DNA from 2 places in the Paenibacillus sp. FSL R7-0331 genome. Region 2 is predicted to be linked to the other one. Evidence: a T-box and tRNA genes for the amino acid it is inferred to sense, from the RefSeq annotation. Region 2 holds a T-box; the other holds one or more tRNA genes.
The links. A T-box is a leader RNA that pairs with one kind of tRNA and senses whether it is charged. The one in region 2 lies ahead of tyrS (tyrosine--tRNA ligase), so its partner is inferred to be a tRNA-Tyr.
Positions count from the first base shown of each region.

Region 1: it encodes a tRNA-Tyr, which carries the amino acid that the T-box ahead of tyrS (tyrosine--tRNA ligase) is inferred to sense. The anticodon was not compared.

Region 1 covers NZ_CP009284.1:6,062,262-6,074,294, reverse strand. The annotation lists gene R70331_RS26415 (DUF4097 family beta strand repeat-containing protein) at 1-462, shown strand, start outside; gene perR (peroxide-responsive transcriptional repressor PerR) at 597-1,028, shown strand; gene R70331_RS26405 (glycosyl hydrolase family 18 protein) at 1,248-2,963, shown strand; gene R70331_RS26400 (YgzB family protein) at 3,085-3,453, opposite strand; gene R70331_RS26395 (nucleotidyltransferase-like protein) at 3,583-4,458, shown strand; rRNA gene R70331_RS26390 (16S ribosomal RNA) at 4,899-6,446, shown strand; rRNA gene R70331_RS26385 (23S ribosomal RNA) at 6,730-9,656, shown strand; tRNA gene R70331_RS26380 (tRNA-Asn) at 9,714-9,789, shown strand; tRNA gene R70331_RS26375 (tRNA-Ser) at 9,793-9,882, shown strand; tRNA gene R70331_RS26370 (tRNA-Glu) at 9,906-9,980, shown strand; tRNA gene R70331_RS26365 (tRNA-Val) at 10,047-10,122, shown strand; tRNA gene R70331_RS26360 (tRNA-Met) at 10,140-10,213, shown strand; tRNA gene R70331_RS26355 (tRNA-Asp) at 10,220-10,297, shown strand; tRNA gene R70331_RS26350 (tRNA-Phe) at 10,318-10,393, shown strand; tRNA gene R70331_RS26345 (tRNA-Thr) at 10,414-10,489, shown strand; tRNA gene R70331_RS26340 (tRNA-Tyr) at 10,495-10,580, shown strand; tRNA gene R70331_RS26335 (tRNA-Trp) at 10,586-10,659, shown strand; tRNA gene R70331_RS26330 (tRNA-His) at 10,685-10,760, shown strand; tRNA gene R70331_RS26325 (tRNA-His) at 10,801-10,873, shown strand; tRNA gene R70331_RS26320 (tRNA-Gln) at 10,908-10,982, shown strand; tRNA gene R70331_RS26315 (tRNA-Gly) at 10,988-11,062, shown strand; tRNA gene R70331_RS26310 (tRNA-Cys) at 11,069-11,142, shown strand; tRNA gene R70331_RS26305 (tRNA-Leu) at 11,171-11,249, shown strand; gene R70331_RS26300 (TetR/AcrR family transcriptional regulator) at 11,331-11,891, opposite strand; gene R70331_RS26295 (GNAT family N-acetyltransferase) at 12,023-12,033, shown strand, end outside.
Region 2 covers NZ_CP009284.1:2,020,045-2,032,077, reverse strand. The annotation lists gene R70331_RS08385 (FIST signal transduction protein) at 1-412, opposite strand, end outside; gene R70331_RS08380 (hypothetical protein) at 696-881, shown strand; gene tyrS (tyrosine--tRNA ligase) at 1,517-2,779, opposite strand; T-box leader at 2,953-3,178, opposite strand; gene R70331_RS08370 (helix-turn-helix domain-containing protein) at 3,332-5,572, opposite strand; gene R70331_RS08365 (MFS transporter) at 5,635-6,813, opposite strand; gene R70331_RS08360 (DUF8769 domain-containing protein) at 6,919-8,619, opposite strand; gene R70331_RS08355 (carbohydrate ABC transporter permease) at 8,638-9,510, opposite strand; gene R70331_RS08350 (ABC transporter permease) at 9,549-10,457, opposite strand; gene R70331_RS08345 (extracellular solute-binding protein) at 10,547-12,033, opposite strand, start outside.

The DNA of each region.
Region 1 (12,033 bases), 2.9 Mb from region 2:
GCAGTCCGCGCCCGTACAGTTCAAGGCGGAGTTGATCTCTCAACAGGAGGAGGAAGCATGGATGCCTGGGATGTTGCAGGTGCACTGAAGCTCTCCACGGTTGTCGGTAATATCTCAGCTACAGGCAGCGGGGATGAAGTAAGCCTGTCCAGCAAAAACGGAAACCTTACAGTTGACGGTGTAAGGGCGAAGCTGCATGCGGAATCGCTGAACGGCACAATTAATGTCCGGTCAGAGGCGGTTGGCGGGGACTGGGAGGTCTATAGCGCCGTTGGTGATATTAATCTTTACCTGCCTGCTGAAGCAAATTATACAATGGCAGGTTCGAGCGGTTACGGAAACATTAATTCTGAAATTAGCGGACTGATGATTGACAAGAAAACCATTTCCGGCGAAATAGGCACAGGTGAGTATAAGGTGCATGTAGAAGGAAACAGCAGTTTAATTGTGAAGGAATATTGAAAAAAGTAATTTTTATTATATAATAATGAATATAATGTATCTGGCGCGTTGACAACATTCAAATTATGGTTTTACAATTGCAGTATAGTTTTAATTTCTTACATTACGGGTTTAATTTAAAGGCGGTGGAATTGATGGGTAGTGGCGTACAGCATGCATTGGAACAATTAAAGACTACCGGTGTCCGTATTACACCCCAGCGTCATGCTATTTTGACGTATCTGATGGAGGCATTGAATCATCCTACGGCAGACGATATTTATCGTGCGCTGGAGCCGCAGTTTCCAAGTATGAGCGTGGCGACAGTATACAACAATCTGAAGATGTTCATGGAAGCCGGAATGGTGCGTGAATTGACCTACGGTGATAACTCCAGCCGTTTTGATGCTAATGTATCCGATCATTATCATGTCATCTGCCAGGAATGCGGTAAAATCGAAGACTTCAGCTATCCGTCGCTTCATGAGGTAGAGCATGCGGCAGAGCTCGCAACAGGTTTCAAGGTTCACGGATTGCGTATGGAAATGTACGGAGTCTGCAAATGCTGCAGTGAAAACAAGCATTAAGCAGTAAAGGAATTTAAGTGAAGAGCGAGAATTTATAACGTGTGGGATCCGGCAACGGGTATCACGCGTTTTTTGTTATACCGGAGTGTAGAGGCCATTTAATGCCTGTCCTTCCAGCAGATTTGCGCAACCAATGCATTGAACATAGCGTATACTTAAGACTAGAAAACTGCACTTAAATCTATTGATAGTTTTGGAGGATATATTTTGGAGAGCAGAATGAGACAAGGACGTACCCGCAAGCGTGGAAGCCGTTTTAGCCTTTTCGCAGTACTTGTTATTATCGCCGCAGCCGCCTATTGGATCGCTTTCTATGTATTGCCTAACCGTGAGCATACCGAGCCGGACTGGGAAGGCATGAAGCAGCCGGTTTTTGTAAAAGGCCAGTTAACAGGATACTCTGCCAGCGGTACCGGTGACGGTTTACTTTTGCCGCTCCCTTTGCTGCAGGATTATGTTGATCCGGCTATCCGTTATGAAGAAGCTACCAAGTCCGTTATTCTTTCTACAGATAATGATTTGCTATATATGCAGGAGGATTCAACATCGGCCAGCCTGAACAATGAGCCGGTCCAGCTCCGGCTTGCTCCTGAAGAGAAGGATGGAGTGACCTATCTTCCGGCCGATGCTCTTGAAGATCTGTACGGGCTGGAGGTGGAGGAGGACAGCGTCACTGGTGCTGTTCTGCTGATGACTGCCGGAGAGAGCGTGCCGACCGGCATGGTTAAAGGGGAGACAGGCGGCCGTACGAAGGCATTGCGCAATGAGCCGACTATTCATGCGCCAATTATTGCGGACATGCCTCCCGGTACAATGGTACGGATCTGGAATACAGAGAACGAGAATGAGGAATGGCTGTATGTACAGATGGATAGCGGCTATACCGGATATATAAAGACTGCCGATATTACCGCTGACGGAGAAAAGACAGTGGAGCAGAAGGAGTATGTGCCTACGCGTGCAGAACGCAGCTGGAAAGGGAAGGCTGTGAACCTGTTCTGGGAGGCTGTCTATGAGCGAAAGCCTAATCCGGCTAATTTTGGAGAGCTGCCCGGGGTGAACGTGGTCAGTCCAACCTGGTTCAGTATTGTGGATGTTGAAGGTAATGTACGCAGTAAGGCCGATAGTGCCTATGTGGAGTGGGCTCATAAGCAAGGCATGGAGGTATGGGGATTGCTCAGTAACAGCTTTGACGCGGATCTGACCACTGAAGCGTTATCGAGCTATGAAAAGCGGATGAATACAATTGTTCAAATGCTGGAATATGCTGATTTATATGATCTTGACGGAATTAATATTGATTTTGAGAATGTGTACACCAAGGACGGGGAGAATGTCACGCAGTTTATGCGGGAGCTAAAACCGATGGCTCAGGCCAAAAATCTGATTACTTCTATAGATGTTACCCCGAAATCGAATAGTGAAATGTGGTCACTGTTCCTGGACCGGAGAGCGCTTGGCTCAGCAGCGGACTTTTTAATTGTTATGGCGTATGACGAGCATTGGGCGTCCAGCCCCACAGCAGGCTCGGTAGCCTCATTGTCTTGGGTTGAAAACTCGATAAGCCGGATTATTGAGGAGGACGATGTGCCGGCCGAGAAGCTGATTCTCGGTGTTCCGCTCTACACCCGCATCTGGACTGAGACGATGGAGAACGGGGAGAAGAAGGTAAGCTCCAAAGCGGTCGGCATGAAGACGGTTCAGGAGCTTTTGGCGGAAAAGAAACTGACCCCGTCTTTCGATAACGAGGCAGGTCAGAATTATGTGGAATACAAAGTAGACGGTGTGCTTAACAAAATATGGATTGAGGACAAGGTTTCCCTGAAATCACGGGTTGAGCTTGCCAAATCGTTCGGACTTGGCGGAGTGGCTTCCTGGACCCGCAGCTTCGGAACGCTGGAGGCTTGGCAGACACTTCAGGAAATAAGTAAGTAGACGATCCGGTATATAGAAGAAAGGTGCCCCGTTTGGGGCACCTTTCTTTGTTTACATCAATTTTTCAGTGATTTTTCAGTGGGGGAGTGGATAATAAGAAGAGAATTGCACGCCGGGCATTCTAGGGATGCTGAAGCTTTTGACTTTCAAGCTGCTCGGAAGTCAGGGTTGCTTGTGCAGGATCCAGGGTAAGCAGGGTGTGGCAGAACATGCAACGGTCGGTTTTACCGAGCATTTTGGTAAGCTTCCCGCATTCCGGACACTCCAGCTGGACAGCGCTTGTAGACAGCATGCCTGCCCAAAAATAGATGGCCAGACTGGCTGTCATCGAGATCAGTCCGATAACGAGTCCGATAGCGGCAGCTATTTTCCCTGCGGATCCCCAGAATACAATGCCTGCCGTTCCGGCAATCATCAGGCCCATGCCAACCATGGTGAGCAGCAGTCCCCAAGTGCGAAAAGCATTGATTTTAGCCGACTTCATCTTCATATCGCTTAGCTCCTAACTAAAATATAGTTGGGACTTCCGGAAGGAACTGACATGACTATGTAGAATATTATTATTTATAAGAATTATAACTGACGTGACGCAAAATCGCCAAATTTGATGGAGGGAAGCATGGAACTATCCAATTTGACCTTATTGAGTGGAGAAACGTTTGACGAGACTGTCCTGGGCGCTATAGCACTGCGGCAACAGGGTAATGCTTCGTTTGAGAGCGCTCTGCTTCACGATTTTGATATGGTGGTACTGATGCTGCACGAGGAGCAGGAAAAGGAACGGGTTCTGACTCACACCGTTGCAGGTGAGCGGCGGACGCAGACAGTGCATGTAGGTTTGCCTGCACTTGAACGGGCTGTATTGGCAGGGGATAATAACGAACTGCTTACCAGTCTGGTAGCCGGCGAGGTTATCTGGGACCCTAAGGGGATTCTGGGGGAGATGCGGCGTGAAATAGTCCGGTTCCAGGGACCGCTTAAAGAGCGGGTATTGTTTATGGAATTTGCCCGTTTCCTGCACATGTATGTAAAATCCAAGCGCTACCTTGAAGCCGACTGCACGATGGATGCATATAATTGTGTACTTATTGCCTTATATCACTGGGCACGGATTGAGGTCAGCGAGGCGGGATTCTTTCCAAGTCCGGCAGTGTGGGAGCAGGTGAAAAGTCTGAATACCCCGGTACACAAGCTGTATGAGGAGCTGACAGTGAGCACCGAAACGCTTGATCAGAGAGTTGAGCTTATTCTGCTCGCCTGTGAGTTTGCTCTTATGTCCAAAATGTCTGACTGCTGCAGCCTGCTGCTGGATATTCTGGGAAGCCGCAAAGAGTCCTGGAGCATTAAAGAATTATTACAGCATTCCGGTCTAAGTCCGCTTGGTGCTGAATTGCCGCTTGTACTGCGCAAGCTGGTGTCCCGTTCACAGATTAGAGAGATAACGGCCTGGGCCGATGATGCTGCTGAAGGCCGCGCGGTCCGCTACACACTATAGATACAAAAAGATCACCGGTATGCATGCTGTGAAGCTGAATAGGTCAAGCTAAGGAGAGGAAATGTACTCTCTTTTTTTGTTGGTTTTTAGGTGTGGAAGTTGAACAACGATACCAATAAATAAATTGAAAATTAAACTGTTGACTCGGTTGTTAATTCTATGTTAAATTATAACTCGTCCCTCCGACACACTTGAAAGCTGAGAAGCAGAAGGTGATCAACGGAAAAAAGAAATCAAAAAAAGATGTTGACAAAAACGAGGGAAGCATGATATATTATAAAGGTCGCTGCTGACGAGATAATCGAAAGCGACGGCGAGCTTGATCTTTGAAAACTGAACAACGAGTGAGTATCTGGAGATCACTTCGGTGAGATCCAAAAGTAGAGAATGTAAATTCTCGTCAGATGTTTCAAAATGAGCAATCGCTCTTTCTAAATACCAATTTGGAGAGTTTGATCCTGGCTCAGGACGAACGCTGGCGGCGTGCCTAATACATGCAAGTCGAGCGGAACTTATCCTTCGGGGTAAGCTTAGCGGCGGACGGGTGAGTAACACGTAGGCAACCTGCCCCTTAACCTGGGATAACTACCGGAAACGGTAGCTAATACCGGATAATTTCTTTTTTCTCCTGAAGAGAGAATGAAAGGCGGAGCAATCTGTCATTAAGGGATGGGCCTGCGGCGCATTAGCTAGTTGGTGGGGTAACGGCTCACCAAGGCGACGATGCGTAGCCGACCTGAGAGGGTGAACGGCCACACTGGGACTGAGACACGGCCCAGACTCCTACGGGAGGCAGCAGTAGGGAATCTTCCGCAATGGGCGAAAGCCTGACGGAGCAACGCCGCGTGAGTGATGAAGGTTTTCGGATCGTAAAGCTCTGTTGCCAGGGAAGAACGTCCGGTAGAGTAACTGCTACCGGAGTGACGGTACCTGAGAAGAAAGCCCCGGCTAACTACGTGCCAGCAGCCGCGGTAATACGTAGGGGGCAAGCGTTGTCCGGAATTATTGGGCGTAAAGCGCGCGCAGGCGGCTATTTAAGTCTGGTGTTTAAACCTTGGGCTCAACCTGAGGTCGCACTGGAAACTGGGTGGCTTGAGTACAGAAGAGGAAAGTGGAATTCCACGTGTAGCGGTGAAATGCGTAGAGATGTGGAGGAACACCAGTGGCGAAGGCGACTTTCTGGGCTGTAACTGACGCTGAGGCGCGAAAGCGTGGGGAGCAAACAGGATTAGATACCCTGGTAGTCCACGCCGTAAACGATGAGTGCTAGGTGTTAGGGGTTTCGATACCCTTGGTGCCGAAGTTAACACAGTAAGCACTCCGCCTGGGGAGTACGGTCGCAAGACTGAAACTCAAAGGAATTGACGGGGACCCGCACAAGCAGTGGAGTATGTGGTTTAATTCGAAGCAACGCGAAGAACCTTACCAGGTCTTGACATCCCGGTGTAAGCATTAGAGATAGTGCCCCTCTTCGGAGCATCGGAGACAGGTGGTGCATGGTTGTCGTCAGCTCGTGTCGTGAGATGTTGGGTTAAGTCCCGCAACGAGCGCAACCCTTGACTTTAGTTGCCAGCAGGTTAAGCTGGGCACTCTAGAGTGACTGCCGGTGACAAACCGGAGGAAGGTGGGGATGACGTCAAATCATCATGCCCCTTATGACCTGGGCTACACACGTACTACAATGGCCAGTACAACGGGAAGCGAAGCCGCGAGGTGGAGCCAATCCCAGCAAAGCTGGTCTCAGTTCGGATTGCAGGCTGCAACTCGCCTGCATGAAGTCGGAATTGCTAGTAATCGCGGATCAGCATGCCGCGGTGAATACGTTCCCGGGTCTTGTACACACCGCCCGTCACACCACGAGAGTTTACAACACCCGAAGTCGGTGGGGTAACCCGCAAGGGAGCCAGCCGCCGAAGGTGGGGTAGATGATTGGGGTGAAGTCGTAACAAGGTAGCCGTATCGGAAGGTGCGGCTGGATCACCTCCTTTCTATGGAGAATCGTTCTCTGCAATGGGGACATTCAAATTTAAAATCTAACCGGTCGGTTAGTTACTCACTCGTTGGTCAGTTTTGAGAGTTTAAGCTCTCAAGTAAGTACCTTGATCCTTGAAAACTGGATACCGAAACGAATTTGCGTTTTAGAACATCTTTTAGCTGAAACTTGTGTAAGCAAGTTGAAATAGTTATTAGTTGATACGAATTTTTCTGTGAAGGAAATGAAGATCTTGAATTTATTCAATGGTCCGATATTTCTCCTCCGGAGAAAATCGAGGTTAAGCTAATAAGAGCACACGGAGGATGCCTAGGCGCCAGGAGCCGACGAAGGACGTGGCGAACAACGAAACTGCCTCGGGGAGCTGTAAGCAAGCTTTGATCCGGGGGTGTCCGAATGGGGAAACCCAGCTGTGGTAATTCGCAGTTACTCGTATCTGAATACATAGGATGCGTAGAGGCAGACCAGGGGAACTGAAACATCTAAGTACCCTGAGGAAGAGAAAACAATAGTGATTCCGTCAGTAGCGGCGAGCGAACGCGGAACAGCCTAAACCAGGGGGCTTGCCTCCTGGGGTTGTGGGACGTCTCACATGGAGTTACAAAGGAATATGGTAGGCGAAGAGGTCTGGAAAGGCCCGCGATAGAGGTAAAAGCCCTGTAGCCGAAATGATATTCTCTCCGAGACGGATCCCGAGTAGTGCGGGGCACGTGAAACCCCGTATGAATCCGGCAGGACCATCTGTCAAGGCTAAATACTACCTGGCGACCGATAGTGAAACAGTACCGTGAGGGAAAGGTGAAAAGCACCCCGGAAGGGGAGTGAAATAGAACCTGAAACCGTGTGCTTACAAAAAGTCAGAGCCCTATTAATGGGTGATGGCGTGCCTTTTGTAGAATGAACCGGCGAGTTACGTTTAACATGCAAGGTTAAGGTGAGAAGCCGGAGCCGCAGCGAAAGCGAGTCTGAATAGGGCGATTTAGTATGTGGACGTAGACCCGAAACCGTGTGATCTACCCCTGTCCAGGGTGAAGGTGCGGTAACACGCACTGGAGGCCCGAACCCACGTACGTTGAAAAGTGCGGGGATGAGGTGGGGGTAGCGGAGAAATTCCAATCGAACTCGGAGATAGCTGGTTCTCCCCGAAATAGCTTTAGGGCTAGCCTCGGTGAATGGAGTGATGGAGGTAGAGCACTGATTGGGTGCGGGGCCCGCAAGGGTTACCAAGCTCAGTCAAACTCCGAATGCCATTAACTTCTTGCCGGGAGTCAGACAGTGAGTGCTAAGATCCATTGTCAAAAGGGAAACAGCCCAGACCATCAGCTAAGGTCCCCAAGTGTGTGTTAAGTGGGAAAGGATGTGGAGTTGCACAGACAACCAGGATGTTGGCTTAGAAGCAGCCACCATTTAAAGAGTGCGTAATAGCTCACTGGTCGAGTGACTCTGCGCCGAAAATGTAACGGGGCTAAACACACCACCGAAGCTATGGCTAGATGCTTTGCATCTGGGGTAGGGGAGCGTTGTATGTAGGTTGAAGGTGTACCGTAAGGAGCGCTGGACAGCATACAAGTGAGAATGCCGGTATGAGTAACGAAAAGATCAGTGAGAATCTGATCCGCCGAAAGCCCAAGGTTTCCTGAGGAAGGCTCGTCCGCTCAGGGTAAGTCGGGACCTAAGGCGAGGCCGATAGGCGTAGTCGAAGGACAACAGTTTGAAATTACTGTACCACCGTAATCCGCTATGAGCGATGGGGTGACGCAGGAGGGTAGTGACGCGGACTGATGGATGTCCGTCTAAGCAGTGAGGCTGGTGTGTAGGCAAATCCGCACACTGTTAAGGCCAGGCTGTGATGGGGAGCGAAAATTGTAGTAGCGAAGGTCATGATCTCACACTGCCAAGAAAAGCCTCTAGCCAGGAGAAGGTGCCCGTACCGCAAACCGACACAGGTAGGCGAGAAGAGAATTCTAAGGCGCGCGGAAGAACTCTCGTTAAGGAACTCGGCAAAATGACCCCGTAACTTCGGGAGAAGGGGTGCCTCGGTAGGGTGAATAGCCCGAGGGGGCCGCAGTGAAAAGGCCCAAGCGACTGTTTAGCAAAAACACAGGTCTGTGCGAAGCCGCAAGGCGAAGTATACGGGCTGACGCCTGCCCGGTGCTGGAAGGTTAAGGGGAGTGGTTAGGGGTAACCCGAAGCTATGAACCGAAGCCCCAGTAAACGGCGGCCGTAACTATAACGGTCCTAAGGTAGCGAAATTCCTTGTCAGGTAAATTCTGACCCGCACGAATGGCGTAACGACTTGGGCGCTGTCTCAACGAGAGATCCGGTGAAATTTTAATACCTGTGAAGATGCAGGTTACCCGCGACAAGACGGAAAGACCCCATGGAGCTTTACTGCAGCTTGATATTGAATTTGGGTACGATCTGTACAGGATAGGTGGGAGCCGTAGAAACAGGAGCGCAAGCTTCTGTGGAGGCGCCGTTGGGATACCACCCTGATCGTATCTAGGTTCTAACCTGGTGCCCTTAACGGGTACGGGGACCGTGTCAGGCGGGCAGTTTGACTGGGGCGGTCGCCTCCTAAAGAGTAACGGAGGCGTTCAAAGGTTCCCTCAGAATGGTTGGAAATCATTCGAAGAGTGCAAAGGCATAAGGGAGCTTGACTGCGAGACCAACAAGTCGAGCAGGGACGAAAGTCGGACTTAGTGATCCGGTGGTACCGCATGGAAGGGCCATCGCTCAACGGATAAAAGCTACCCTGGGGATAACAGGCTTATCTCCCCCAAGAGTCCACATCGACGGGGAGGTTTGGCACCTCGATGTCGGCTCATCGCATCCTGGGGCTGAAGTAGGTCCCAAGGGTTGGGCTGTTCGCCCATTAAAGCGGTACGCGAGCTGGGTTCAGAACGTCGTGAGACAGTTCGGTCCCTATCTGTCGTGGGCGCAGGAAATTTGAGAGGAGCTGTCCTTAGTACGAGAGGACCGGGATGGACGTACCGCTGGTGCACCAGTTGTTCCGCCAGGAGCATGGCTGGGTAGCTACGTACGGACGGGATAAGCGCTGAAAGCATCTAAGCGTGAAGCCCCCCTCAAGATGAGATTTCCCAATTAGTAAGACCCCTTGGAGACGACGAGGTAGATAGGTTGGAGGTGGAAGTGCAGCAATGCATGGAGCTGACCAATACTAATCGGTCGAGGGCTTATCCAACATTAATTCGCAGATTCGTTTCGGATTCAGTTTTCAGGTGATCAAGCCTGTATATATTCCCTGATAGCTCAGTTGGTAGAGCACTCGACTGTTAATCGAGTTGTCACAGGTTCGAGTCCTGTTCGGGGAGCCATATGGAGAGGTGTCCGAGTTTGGCCGAAGGAGCACGATTGGAAATCGTGTAGGCGCCACAAGCGTCTCGAGGGTTCGAATCCCTCTCTCTCCGTTCCTTATGGATATCATTAGTATGGCCCGTTGGTCAAGGGGTTAAGACACCTCCCTTTCACGGAGGTAACAGGGGTTCGAATCCCCTACGGGTCACCAATATTTCTTTAAAAGCTTGACTTTTTAATTGAGAAATGATATGATATAAAAGTTGCTGGTTTTGATGGAGGCTTAGCTCAGCTGGGAGAGCATCTGCCTTACAAGCAGAGGGTCGGGGGTTCGATCCCCTCAGCCTCCACCATATATATTTTTTACTGACGCGGGGTGGAGCAGCCCGGTAGCTCGTCGGGCTCATAACCCGAAGGCCGCAGGTTCAAATCCTGCCCCCGCAATTATTTGGAACCGTGGTGTAGTTGGCCTAACATGCCTGCCTGTCACGCAGGAGATCGCGGGTTCGAATCCCGTCGGTTCCGCCATTTGTATCACAACTTTATATGGCTCGGTAGCTCAGTCGGTAGAGCAAAGGACTGAAAATCCTTGTGTCGGGGGTTCGATTCCCTCCCGCGCCACCATGATTGTTACAATAGAATATGCCGGTGTAGCTCAATTGGTAGAGCAACTGACTTGTAATCAGTAGGTTGGGGGTTCAAGTCCTCTCGCCGGCACCATCTGTGGAGGCTTAGCGAAGTGGCCAAACGCATCAGACTGTAAATCTGCTCACGTACGTGTTCGGTGGTTCGAATCCATCAGCCTCCACCATCTTTAGGGGCATAGTTTAAAGGTAGAACAACGGTCTCCAAAACCGTTGGTGTGGGTTCAATTCCTGCTGCCCCTGCCAATGTAATACTTTAAAGCTTAATATGGCGGCCGTGGCGAAGGGGTTAACGCACCGGATTGTGGTTCCGGCATTCGTGGGTTCGAGACCCATCGGCCGCCCCATTAATTTTGAAGTGTGAAATTGTAATAATAGCTTAATATGGCGACTGTGGCGAAGGGGTTAACGCACCGGATTGTGGTTCCGGCATTCGTGGGTTCGAGACCCATCAGTCGCCCTTTTATTACTACAATGAAGATTGAAATGAATATTGGGGATTAGCCAAGCGGTAAGGCAACGGACTTTGACTCCGTCATGCATAGGTTCAAATCCTATATCCCCAGCCATTTATGCGGACGTGGCTCAGCGGTAGAGCATCGCCTTGCCAAGGCGAGGGTCGCGGGTTCGATTCCCGTCGTCCGCTCCATTTTATGGCGCCATAGCCAAGTGGTAAGGCAAAGCTCTGCAAAAGCTTTATCCCCAGTTCGAGTCTGGGTGGCGCCTCCATTGATTTTGGAATAATAAGCTTGAATACGCCGGCGTGGCGGAATGGCAGACGCGCTCGACTCAAAATCGAGTGGGAAACCGTGGAGGTTCGAGTCCTCTCGCCGGTATAGCTAAAGGGTCCCTTAGAGATAATCTCTAAGGGACCCTTTTTTTATTACTGACTAACTCATTTTCGTTAAGTGATACAGTTATTCTTCTAACTTCATCAGCAGCTGATGAATACGTAGAGACATTCCCGCAGGTTCTTCTTCCATGCCGCGTACGATCCAGTCCTCAATAACCCCGACTACCCCTGACGCAATAAACAAACTTTCAGTTTCTTCATTTAATGATGATTTAATACGATCTCTGTTATCCTCAAGCATTTCCTGTAAGATCTTCTTTTTAAAAAACTGCTTAAATTTTTCGGAGGTTAATAATGTGTCTTCCGGATTAGTAAGCACGTTAAATAATGTCCTGTTTCGATATATGTAGTCTGTAAGTTTATTAATAAATTGCATAATATCATGATGATTCTTAATTGGAAAGGAATCATCATAGAACTGATTTAACTGATCAAACATCTCAGCTTCAATTTCATTATATAAATCGTAGATGTCCTGATAATGCAAATAAAAAGTACTTCTGCCGATGTCAGCAAGCTCCGAGATTTCCAAAACGGTTATTTTAGAAATAGCCTTAGTATTTAATAATGTCAGAAAAGCTTGTTTTATCGATGCTTTAGTTTTAATAGATCGTCTATCTCCCACAATTAACCCCATTTCTGTACAATTAGGCTTCGCCTGTTCATTAATAAACAAATAAAATGAATTGACTATACTATTTTATACATCTGCTGATTACAATAAGAAAAATCAAAGGAATATAAGAGGTGATTCACGTGAAGTCATT
Region 2 (12,033 bases):
CAGCACTTCCGCCAATAACCTTGAAATCCGGATCAACGAAGAACAGTGAGGAAAGAATCGTCTCCTCCATCCCCGCTGTTCCGTCACACAGCAGCAGCAGAAAGGCATTGGCGTTGTCCTTTACCTTAAGATAAGCGGCCTTCAGCCTGGCACTGCTCAGAACGGGCGGCTGCACAATTTCTGTAATCTCGGCGATAGAGGTATCATATTCAAAGCCGGTAACAACGCCGCTCCGGTAGCCCTCTGGTGTATACTCTCCTTTGGTCGAGCAGAGCAGAACACGCGGCGGAGCCAGCGGAGACAATTGCCTGACAGCAGCAGCTGAAGCAAACAGCACCAAGCCGCGGCTGTCACCCAGTACTTCCAGATGACGCTTGGCTTCGTCCAACGTGAGAAACGATAAAGCTTTCATTATGTATAACAACCTTTCTGTGCGGGAAGCTCCCTTATAAACTTTTCTAATAAACTTTTCTAAAAAATTAGTTTTAATTTTTGATTCTATCTTATGGTTAACCAAAGTATCTTACCTGTCTGTGAATAATGTCGCTTTTTGTTGCAGCAAGTCTGATTGATAACTGTCAGGAGCGCTGTTCACAAAGCTTCACAGGTTGAGCATACTCCCGCAAGCTAGTAATATGGACATACTATGGCGACAGCCTGGAACGATTCTACTATGTAAAAAGGAAGTGTAAAGCATGACCTACTCTCAACGTTCAGCACAGCCGGGCGCCTCATCCGATTATGCTTATTTGGAGTATCAAATCAGCCAGGCACAGGAAGCATTGGTACATGCGGAAAAAGACGGGGACGCGGAGCTTGCCGCCGCCATCCGGAAAAAGCTGGCCGGGCTGGAGGATGAGCTGGAGCAGCTTGAAGATTAAACTGACACCTGGAAAACTAGCAGAACAACGGGCAGACTAAGCTTGGGGCCCGCTAGGGAGAATAGGAAGTTACCCGGCTATATATAGAACGTCATTAAGAGACTAACAAACCGTCTCCTGTTCCTGCCTTAGGTAAAGCGTTGAGCAGCGGATGGATCTCCCTTGCCAAAGCTCTAACCTTAGTCAGTCATTTCGGAGCCAAATGAGTTTTAAGTGTAGTTTGTGCAATTAAAACAGGGGATTTCAGTCATTTTAAGGAGATAACTGTATTCTGTACATCTATTTTTCGCAACAAAGCCGGTTCGGGGCGTTTTCGGCAAATATAAATGTATAGAGTGCAGTTAAAACCTGCAGCGAAGATAATTAGCCTAGTTTAGTTGCAAAAAGTACAGTTATTTCAACCCGGCTCATTCATGATGCCGTGCCATTACCTACGAAACAGGGCAAGTGCATCACCGAGAAGAAGGAGAGGCGGACGCCTTTATAGTGGGATTTTTCCTTCTAACAGCACCGCCAGAAGAGCAAACGAGTGGGCTTCCTTGCGACCAAAACAAAAAAGGCTATCCCCTGGTCATGCGAAATGACCGGAATAGCCTTTTTTGTGTGCTTTTGCCGCCTAACTTATCAGTTGCGGATTAAACCAGCTTGACGAGGCTGTAATTTTTCTTGCCCTTGCGGACGATAATGAACTTGCCGCCAATGGCGTGTTCAGCGGTAATGTCAACTTCCAGTTCACTAACGCGCTCGCCGTTGATGGAAATGGCGCCCTTGGTGATATCCTCGCGTGCCTGGCGTTTGGACGGCTCGATGCCCAGATCAACCAGCCATTCAACGATATTCTTCGATTCGGCGGAGGCGGTGAAGGTCGGCATCTCCTTGAAGCCTTCCTCGATCTCATCGGCAGTCAGGGAACGGATATCGCCGCTGAACAGCGCCGCAGTAATCCGCTTCGCCTGCTCCAGCAGCTCTTCGCTGTGCACGAACCGGGTCATCTCTTCTGCCAGCGCCTTTTGCGCTTCCCGTTTGTGCGGCTCGGATTCAACCTTGGCTGCAAGAGCTTCGATCTCTTCCTTGCTGAGGAATGTGAAGTACTTGAGGTATTTGATTACATCCCGGTCATCCGTGTTCGCCCAGAACTGGTAGAACTCGTAAGGGGTAGTTTTCTTCGGATCGAGCCAGACAGCGCCGCCTGCGGTTTTGCCGAACTTGGTGCCGTCAGCCTTAAGCATCAGCGGGATGGTCAGACCGAATGCTTTGGCTTCGTTGCCTTCTTTTTTACGGATCAGATCCAAACCGCTTGTAATATTGCCCCATTGGTCAGAGCCGCCGATCTGCAGCTGTACATCCTCATGCTTGTACAGGTGCAGGTAGTCGATTGACTGCAGAATCTGGTACGAGAACTCGGTGAACGAAATCCCGCTGTCCAGACGGCTGGAGACAACATCTTTGGCAAGCATCGTGTTGATGCTGAAGTTTTTACCGAAATCGCGCAGGAATTCAATGACATTAATGTTCTTGGTCCAGTCGTAGTTGTTGACCAGACGGACCTGATTGGCATCATCATCGGAGATAAACAGCTTCTTCATCTGCGCAGTCAGCGCATCCACATTCTCCTGTACCTGCTCCAGTGTCTGCAGGGAGCGCTCGCTCTGGCGTCCGCTCGGATCGCCGATTGTTCCGGTAGCTCCGCCGATCAGAATCACCGGACGGTGACCGGCCAGCTGAAAGCGTCTAAGCACCATAAACGGAATCAAATGTCCGATATGCATACTGTCCCCGGTCGGATCAACGCCGCAGTACAGCGAAACCGCCTTGCTCTTCGTCAATTCGCGCAGTCCTTCTGCATCCGTCTGCTGATTAATGGCGTCGCGCCATTCCAGTTCATCAATAATATTCAACATGTACAACCCCTTTGTTAGTGATCAGGTATGGTTAGTGTTAGTGAGATACGTTGGAGGGTGAGCGCCACCCGGTGGTACGGCCAAAAGTCCGCGGACCGCCAATCTCTGCATTTATGTCATACAGCCCGCCGGTCCGGCAAACGCAAAAAATCGCCCCTTGTCTATTCAGACACAGGGACGATTGAATTAACCGTGTTACCACCCAAATTGCACAGACAGCCTAAATCAGCCGATCCGTACCACTCATAAGCGAGTTATCGTTCGCTTCGTTCCGCTTGGCATTACCCAAGATACTCCAGAGTGTATTTCGCAGCCCTCGTGTGTACCGGGTTCCATCACCCCCCGGCTTTCTGTGACAGGGACTAAGCTGCTACTGCGCTCATTCAACGTATACAAACTATAAGATTACAGAAAGTATAGCCAATTCACAATTTGTTGTCAATCCGGCCGGTAACCGGATTAATATCAGGTATAACGCCAGCGGCCGCAGCGGAACCGACTATCCGTTGAAACATTTAGTTGCTGATCCGCTGTTTCAGCTAGTCTGCACTACCTGTCAGCCTTTGTCCCCGGCTTCATACGGTGCTTGCGGTAGTCGCCGGGCGTCACTCCAACCACCCGTTTGAATACCCGCCCGAAGGTAATCGAGCTGGTATAGCCAAGCTTCTGGGCGATGTCCTGCAGATTATCGCTGGTCGTCGCCAGCAGATATTCTGCGCGCTGCATCCGCAGCTGGGTCAGGAAATCGACGAATTTCATATCAAATTCCTCTTTAAACAAATGGCTGGCATATTTGCCCGAGATCTGGAACCGGTCGCTGAGATGCTTCAGCGATAAATCCGGATTATCGAAATTCTCTTCAATATATACCTTCATCTCGCTGATCATCGCCCGGTAGCTCTTCGATTCATTTACAGATACATAAGTCCGGTAAATTTCGGCCAGCCACTTCAGAATTACAGCATGCACCTGCTCAAGCGTCGCCTGCATTTCCATTTCGCTGTAATATCCCTGCAGGCCGGTCTCGGCGAACATTCTGCGCAGGCTGTCCGACAGCTGCCCAAGCTCGCGGTCAAGCATCTGGATCAGCATATGCAGCAGCATGTGGATCTCTTCATCCTTAATCTGATCGCTGCTGAACCAGCGGAACAGCTCATCCACCCGCTGCCGCCAGTTCTCGTCGGCAATCCGGAATTCACGGACGATTTCACTCAGCATCTGCAGATATTTGTAGGAATGCAGCGTGGAACGGTCCGGCAGGCTGTCGCTCAGTACAATCATGTCCCTGCCAAGGGACAGCTTATGCTGCAATGCTGTCTCCGCCGCGGTACAGGACTCCGAAATGGCCTCCAGTCCATCCACAACCGGACCTATGCCTATTGCGAGCGACAGTCCGAGATTATCGCTGACCCATCTCAAATAACGCTCAGCCAGGATTGTCAGCTTCTGCTTGTCCGTCCGCAGCTCCCCGCCGCCCGTCATCAGCCCGATCCGGTTGCCGCTCACCCACTCCGCCCAGCCCTGCAGCCCCTCTTCAACCGCCAGCTCCTGGAACAGGTTCATGAGCGTCAGCTTGAGCATGTTCTGCTCCTTAGCCGGATATTTCCTGCGGAACTCCTCGTAGCGGTTCATTTCCGCTGCTATAAAGGCAAACTGCACCGCTTCATCCGTAAACGGCTCGAAATGCTGCAGCTTCTCTTCCAGAGAACCTCTCTGCTCCCCTTCCATTAAGTCCAGAAAAAGCTGGCGGCGCTGTACAAGCAGATTCTCATCGTACTGTTTCTGATAGTCTACCGTCTGGTTAATCAGCGTTTCCAGCGCCCGGTCAATCAGCACAAGCTCGCTTCTTGATGTACTGTCGAGGCTCTGTTCACGGAACTGCAGTACCTGAATCCGGTTCATCATCGCCTTAATCGGCCGGTAATTCTTGCGGGTGATGTACAGGATATAGAGCGTACCCAGAACGACTGTCAGGATACCGATAATAATCCAAAGGTAAGAGACCACGGACATCCAGGCAAACAGCTCCCCTGCACGGATGCCGCTCTCAAAGGTCCAGCCTGTTTTGTCCAGCGTGATCCGGGTCAGCACATCGCCTTCGGGCATATTATTTTCCCGGTGGGCGGAATAGATCAGATTCCCCTGATCCCCCACCACACGCATGAAGGAGACCTGGCTGTTCGTCATATCATCAATCATCCGTTCAAGCCGGTACATGCTTAAATTCACCATAATGACGCCCTCCGCCCCAAACGGCAGCGGCAGGGGCTTGCCCATGCTGATTACCCGCACCGGCTGGTCAAAGCTGAAGAGCCGGAGGGTGCGGACATCACTCCAATTCCGTTCATCACTCTTTGCCAGCATCTGATCCAGAATTTCCCGGTCTGCAAAAAACTCCCGGTCGACCAGGCCGTTAAGCGTCAGGACCTTATCATCCCATTTACGGTAAATATAGATGGAATCAATCAGCTGGTTGCGGTACAGAATCCCCCGCATATCACTCACCGTATTATAGAGCCGGGTCCGGTCCCCTTCGTCACTCAGCCCGCTCAGGAAATCGCCATAATCATGATTGGTCTCCATTTCCTGAAGTACGGAGATCTCTACATCGTTCAGTGCACTCCGCAGTGAATCCACCACATAGCCCGTTGAGATGCGGTTGGCCTTGTTCGTTTCGCTGCGGGACAGCTCACCTACGATCAGAAACGACAGGAAAATCAGGATCGACACGGTCAGCAGAAAGATAGGGAAATAGGAGAACATCATGCTTCTCGACCAGTTTCGTCTCATATGTACTCCCGCCCTTCTTCAATGGGTTCCGAAGCATGCCGCCTGAAGAATGACAGGAAACTTCACACGGACATTCTTGCTATTCGGTTTATCCAATATAGCATGCCCGCACCGATTAATGCACTAACTGTACAAGACAGATACATCATCTGTGCACCGCCCGAATAAAACAAATAGCCGTTCAGCAAGTTACCCACAATTCCGCCAAGCCCGGAAAATACCATATTGAACAGGCTTTGGCCTGTCGCCTGCATCCTTTTCCCGGAGGCTTCGGCCACATATTCCACAGCAGCCACATAAAACAGCCCGAAAGAAAGTCCATGCAGCACCTGAATGCTTACCATTACCGCCGGAACCGGGAACAGCCACTGGATACCCCAGCGCAGCGCATAAAATAAAGCGGCCAGCAGCAGCGTCCGTTCATGGCCGATCCGCCTGAGGATTCCGGCTGCCAGCAGCATTGAAGGAATATTCGTCAGGGAGGCAAGCAGCAGTGCCGTGCCAACGAGCGAATAGCTGCCCCCCGCCTCCTGAAAGGCCAGTACAAAAAATGAATTGTAAGCTGTCAGAGTCTGGTTAACGAAAAAGCAGGCGATCAGAAACAGCAGAAACAGACGGTTACCCAGCAGCTCCTTCATCCCTTGTGACAATGAAATCGCCGCGGCCTTTCTTTCTGTACTTCGGGATAAAGTAAGCACCGTGGCTGTCCCTGCGAGACTAAGGGTCAGAAACGGCATCCACAGCTGAGTAATCTCGAAGCTCGACAGATAGAACCCGCCGGCATAACCGCCCAGCGCTGTCCCCAGGCTGCCCAGACTGCGGATCGTCCCATAAGAGGTACGCCCTTTCTTCGCAGCAGTAACCGCGTAGGAATCAGCAACAGGACTTTGCGTCGCCTGGAAAATAATAGACAGAATATAAACCGTCATAATTACCGCAGTATATTGAAAGCTATAAAAAAAAGACAAGCAGGCCGGTACAGAGACCGCAAGGATCAGTACCAGCTTCGTCTGGCGATACCTGTCAACCAGTATTCCCCATACCGGCTGGACAATAATGGACAGCAGCGTGCCGATCGACATCAGCATCCCGACAACATTTGCTCCGATGCCCTGATGCACAAATAAGGTAGTTAAATAGGGGTTAAACAGTCCGCCTGCGAGGCCCGTCAATAGATACAATAAGCGAAGCTTCAGCAGCTCCTTCTTGGCATCCACCGATATTGTCGCCGTATTTTCCATGATGTATCCTTCCTTTACGACAGAATCGCTGCACCCGCCGCCCCGCCTGATAACCGGTCAATTGCTCAGTTGTCATTGTTTGCTGCCACCTTTCAGAGGTAAGCTTCAAGAAACCGGGTCCATCCGGAGAGTGAAGGACATCCTCTGCACTCCGTCCTCCGGACGGTGCAGATAAATAATTTCCAGTCTGCTCTCTCCTTCATCGCAAAGGATGGACGGCTCAGGTGCTGCAGCTGACACCCGGCATACAAGACCAGGAAGCACCCAGTGGTCTGGACTTACTTCGGCCAACGCAAGCCCCGGGCCGGTAATCTCAAACAGCACTTCAACGGGAACCTCCGTATCCAGCCGAACCTCGGCCGTCAGCAGATCTTTGTCCACTGCGGCTTCAAAAACGATTCCCCGCAAATGGCTGTTCCAGCTCTTGCCCTGCTCCCTGCGGATTAAGCGCAGGTAATAGCGGGCTCCGTCTGCGGTTCTCCAATGTACGGTCGCCGGATGCATCTGCCCGTTCGTATTCCGGCTTCCCGACATCCCACCGATCATCCGGTTCTCTTCAATCCAAGCCGCCGCTGTGCACAGGTTGCGGTTCTCTCCGGGCTTGTCCCGTTCACACAGCTCGCGGAACTGCTTCTCGACTCTGCGGCTCTCGCCGAATGTCTTGAACTTCAGCAGCAGTTCCGGCGGAACCTCGCCAGCTGCGAGTGCGATCAGCGGATCATGACTGGTTTCACAGTTCGGCGCAGCCAGATGCTCGTAGCCTTCTCCTAAGGAGAGATAGAGGAATACGCCTATTGAGCTATGCCCCGTCATCTCCATCTCATAAGCCCGCGAGAACGGTCCCGACATATTCTCCAGCAGCGGATTATAGAATAGGGCAATATTCTCCCACATTCCATGCTCCAGGCTTCGTCCAATCTCCCTGAATGAAGCAGTACGTCCATACTTTCTCCACATGCCAAGCACGGTAAGGTCCACACCGTAATAGGTGGTTGTATTGAATTCGGCAATGCTGCCAAATTCTGAGAATTCACTCAGGAATGCTGCTGCTTCCCGGTCCGCGTGCCGGATCCATTCATCATTAGCAAAGCGGTGCCCGTAGTAATGGACGATAAAAATATGCATCAGCTCAATATTTGAATTCATCGGAATAACATCGGATAACCGCCGGTCGATGGAAGCTGAAACCGTTCTCTGCATCGATTCCTCCAACCGCTGTACAAGCTCCTGCGGCAGAACTCCGGCAAAATGCTCAAGAATCACCGCAAAGGTGCTGGCAATGAATTCACGCCAATTCGGATCATAGCTCTTCCAGACCGGCGGCAGCACCTCATCGACCGCTGACTGCAGATATTGTCTGATTGCCTGCCCGTCCTCTCCGGTCCATGCGGGACTTATTTCCCGGGAAAGTATGCTGTTTAGCTGTTTACCGACCTTCTCTGTAGTTTCACTGAGAAAAAAGGCGAAACCCGGCGCAAACTTTTTCCACTCATAATTCCCGGCCGGAGGCAGTGCGGCCTGCGGAGAAACGCGGAACGTGCCGTGATAAATCTCGTCCGGGCAATTAAACTGCAGATTCATCACCTGATCCAGCAGTCTGCATGCCCGCTGCGCATCACCTGCACCGCCACGGATCAGTAGCCCCAGCGCATAATGGGCACTGCTGCGTGTGTTATGACGGTCACTCTCCTCTTCATCGATCACAAGCTCCATTGCTTCGTCATATAGCGAATCCATAAGCGCCATTGCCTGAACCACCAAATAACGCTGTCTTTCCGAAAGCCCGTCTATCATGACCTGTGTCACACGTATTCCCCTCTTTCATTAGCCTTTAACTGCGCCAACCATCATTCCGCTGATGAAATAGCGCTGCAGGAATGGATAGACGATCAGAATCGGAACGGTGGAGAAAACGACACTCGCCGCTTTCAGGCTCTCCGGCATCAGCTGGGCCATCCCAAGACCTTCCTGCTGCATCAGCTCGCTGACTTGATTGTTCTGGATCATCTGATAGAGCTTCAGCTGGAGCGGATACAGATCCGGGCGGTTGATATACATCAAGGCATCCTGGAATCCGTTCCAGCGCCCCACGGCATAGAACAGGCTGAGCGTAGCCAGCGATGGCAGCGATAGCGGAAGGATGATGCGCAGCAGCGTACCCAGATGGGTAGTGCCGTCAATTTCCGCCGCTTCCTCCAAACTTTTCGGAATACTGTTAAAGAATGAGATCAGGATAATCATGTAGAACGGGCTGATAAGACCCGGCAGGACAAGCGCCCAGACGGTATCCAGCAAATGGAGGTTGCGGACCAGAATGTAATCGGGAATGATCCCTCCGGTGAAGAACATTGTGATGACGATAATCAGCATGAACCACTTTCGTCCGCGCAGCTCTTTTTTGGATAAAGAATACGCAACAGCGATGGTCATAATCATCGACAATACCGTAGCCAGAACGGTCAGCATTATTGTGAAGCCCAGGGATCGGATCATCGCCATATCAGAGAAAACCTTAGTGTAGGCGTCAATGTTGAATTCTTTCGGAAAGAAGGTCACCAGTCCCGACATAATCGGACGGGTAGAGCTTAAAGAGATTGCAATAATATGAATAAAAGGCATTATGCACAGCAGGATTACAAAAGTTATTACCAAGACATTAAAGATATCAAATATCCGGTTTGATGCACGCTCACTCATTGAAATTCCCCCTTAGTCTCTATTGCGTTCGGCCAGGACTAGAGAATGCTCTCATCCGCCAGTTTCTTAGATGCATAATTCGCCCCCAGCAGGAAAATCAAGCCTACAAGCGCCTGGAACAGCCCGACAGCGGTAGCCAGCGAAATCTGCCCGGACCCAATACCGACACGGTAGACAAAGGTACTCAGCACTTCTGAATAATCGCGGACAGCGACATTGCCGATGATGAACGGGCGGTCGAAGCCGATGGAAATCATATTGCCCAGGTTGATAATCAGCAGGGTGGCAATGGTTGTTTTGATCCCCGGGAGGGAAATATACAGAATCTTCTTGAACCTTCCTGCCCCGTCTACTTCTGCGGCCTCGAACAGCTCTTTATTGATGCCTGTCAGCGCCGCCAGATACAGGATGGTTCCCCAGCCTGCGCTCTGCCACACCCCGACCAGCAAATAAGTGATCAGCCAGTAATGCTTATTGGAGAGAAAAGGAATGGCATCCAGCCCCATACCCGTCAGCATGTTGTTGATAAAGCCGGATTCTGTACCGAATACCTGCAGCACAATGCCGCCGATAATAACCCACGAAATAAAGTGAGGAATATATAGAATCGTCTGGGCGAACTTCTTGAACCAGACAATCCGCAGCTCATAGAGCATAATTGCCAAAATTAGCGGAGCGGGAAACGAAACGATCAGGTCCAGCAGATTGAGCAGCAGCGTATTGCGCAGCGCCTTGAAGAAGTCATTGTTATGAAAGACCTCGCGGAAAATATCAAGCCCGACCCATTCACTGCCGCCGATGCCCTGAAAAAAGTTGAATTCTTTAAAAGCAATCTGTACCCCGTACATTGGCCCATATTTAAAGACCAGGAAGTAAATGACCGGCAGTACGAGCAAAAGATACAATTGCCAGTTTCTGCGGATATAAGTACTGTTCTTCACTGCCATCACTCTCCTCTCTTGTCTGCGGCAATGTCCGGGGGCTTTAACTGCACCCCCGGGGGACCTGCCGCTATCTCTCTTTATATAGATGCAGCTTATTTGGAAGACATCTCTTTGTAAGCTTCGGTACGCTCATCCAGAATGGCCTGACCGCCGCTTGCCAAGTAATCCTTGATCATCGAATCATAGGTACTGTCGAACTGTTCTGGCTTAACCATCGTCATCTTAACGATAATCTCCTGGAATTTGTCAGCCAGCGCTGTGCCATATTTTGCTTCCGCTTCGATCGGGTGATCGAATTTCACAGGCTGAATGTTGTCTGTATTCGAGATTTCCACCGACTTTTTCATATCAGCCTGGTATTTCTCCGGAGTTTGTGCAATGTATGCTGCTTCATTCTTGGCATCGTCTCCGGCAAATTTACCATTAACGATGATGGCAAGGTCACCGAAGTTGTAGATCCGGTCCATAGCTTCCTGCGTCGCATCTGCTTTCACCACAGGCACTCCGTCTACGAGGGTATAGTTCTCATTCTCTACACCGTACTGCATATCGAAGAGGTTCGTATCTGAAGCCATCCAATCCAGATATTTCAGTGCGGCTTCAGCATTTTTGCTGGTTTTCGGGATCATAACGTACATGGCATTCGGCGCATAAGCCGGCTTGGCATGTATGCCTTCCGAGTTAGTGAATGCATCAACAGGTGTGATCACAGCGCCCGGCACATTAGCCTGCAGATTTTCGTACCCGCCATTCGCTGAGAAGTACAGTTCCCCTGCATCCTCTGTATAGAAGCCAAGCAGGCCATTCTGCAAATTCTGCCATAGCTGCTTCTTGTCTTTATCAAGGCCGAAGTCTTTGCTTATAAGGTCTTCATTGTACAGCTTGTTCATAAATTTCAGACCCTCCTTGAAGCCTGGAAGCAGCGTTGGATAATCATTGGAGCCAAGCTGCTGGGTCAAGGTATACTTCTGCTCATCCGTGAGCGGTTCAATGAAGGACCAGAGAAGCGGCTCATATTGAGCGGACGCCAGACTCATACCAAACGGAATGGCCTTGCCGCCGGTATTGCCGGGATCTTTTTCCTTAAAAGCTTTGAGTGTAGTGTAGAGCTCCTCTGTTGTCTGCGGCACTGGCATTCCAAGCTTGTCCAGCCAATCCTGGCGGATGTAACCGGCGTATTTGCCCAGCACAAGTCTTCTGCCCGGAAGTGCGAATTGCTGCCCTTTATATTGTCCGTAGGCTAACGTATCCTCGCCTAGAAATCCCTTTAGGTTCGGTGCATTCTTATCCAGCAAGTCCGTAAGATCTGTTAAACCGCCCTGCTCAGCATACCGGTTGAAGGTTCCTGAATCGTAGGTGAACACAATGTCCGGCACTTCACTTTGACTGGCCATCAGTACATTGAGCTTCTGAATTTCTTCCGATCGCGGCACCGGTACGAACTGGACATCAATATTATTCGGCTTGCCAAAACGCTCCTGCACCAGCCTCGTCAAATAACTGTCGGTGATGGTGTAGCCGGCGGGTGAGTTCCCCCGGTCGAACAACTCTACTTTTAATGTAGTAGGCTTGGATGATT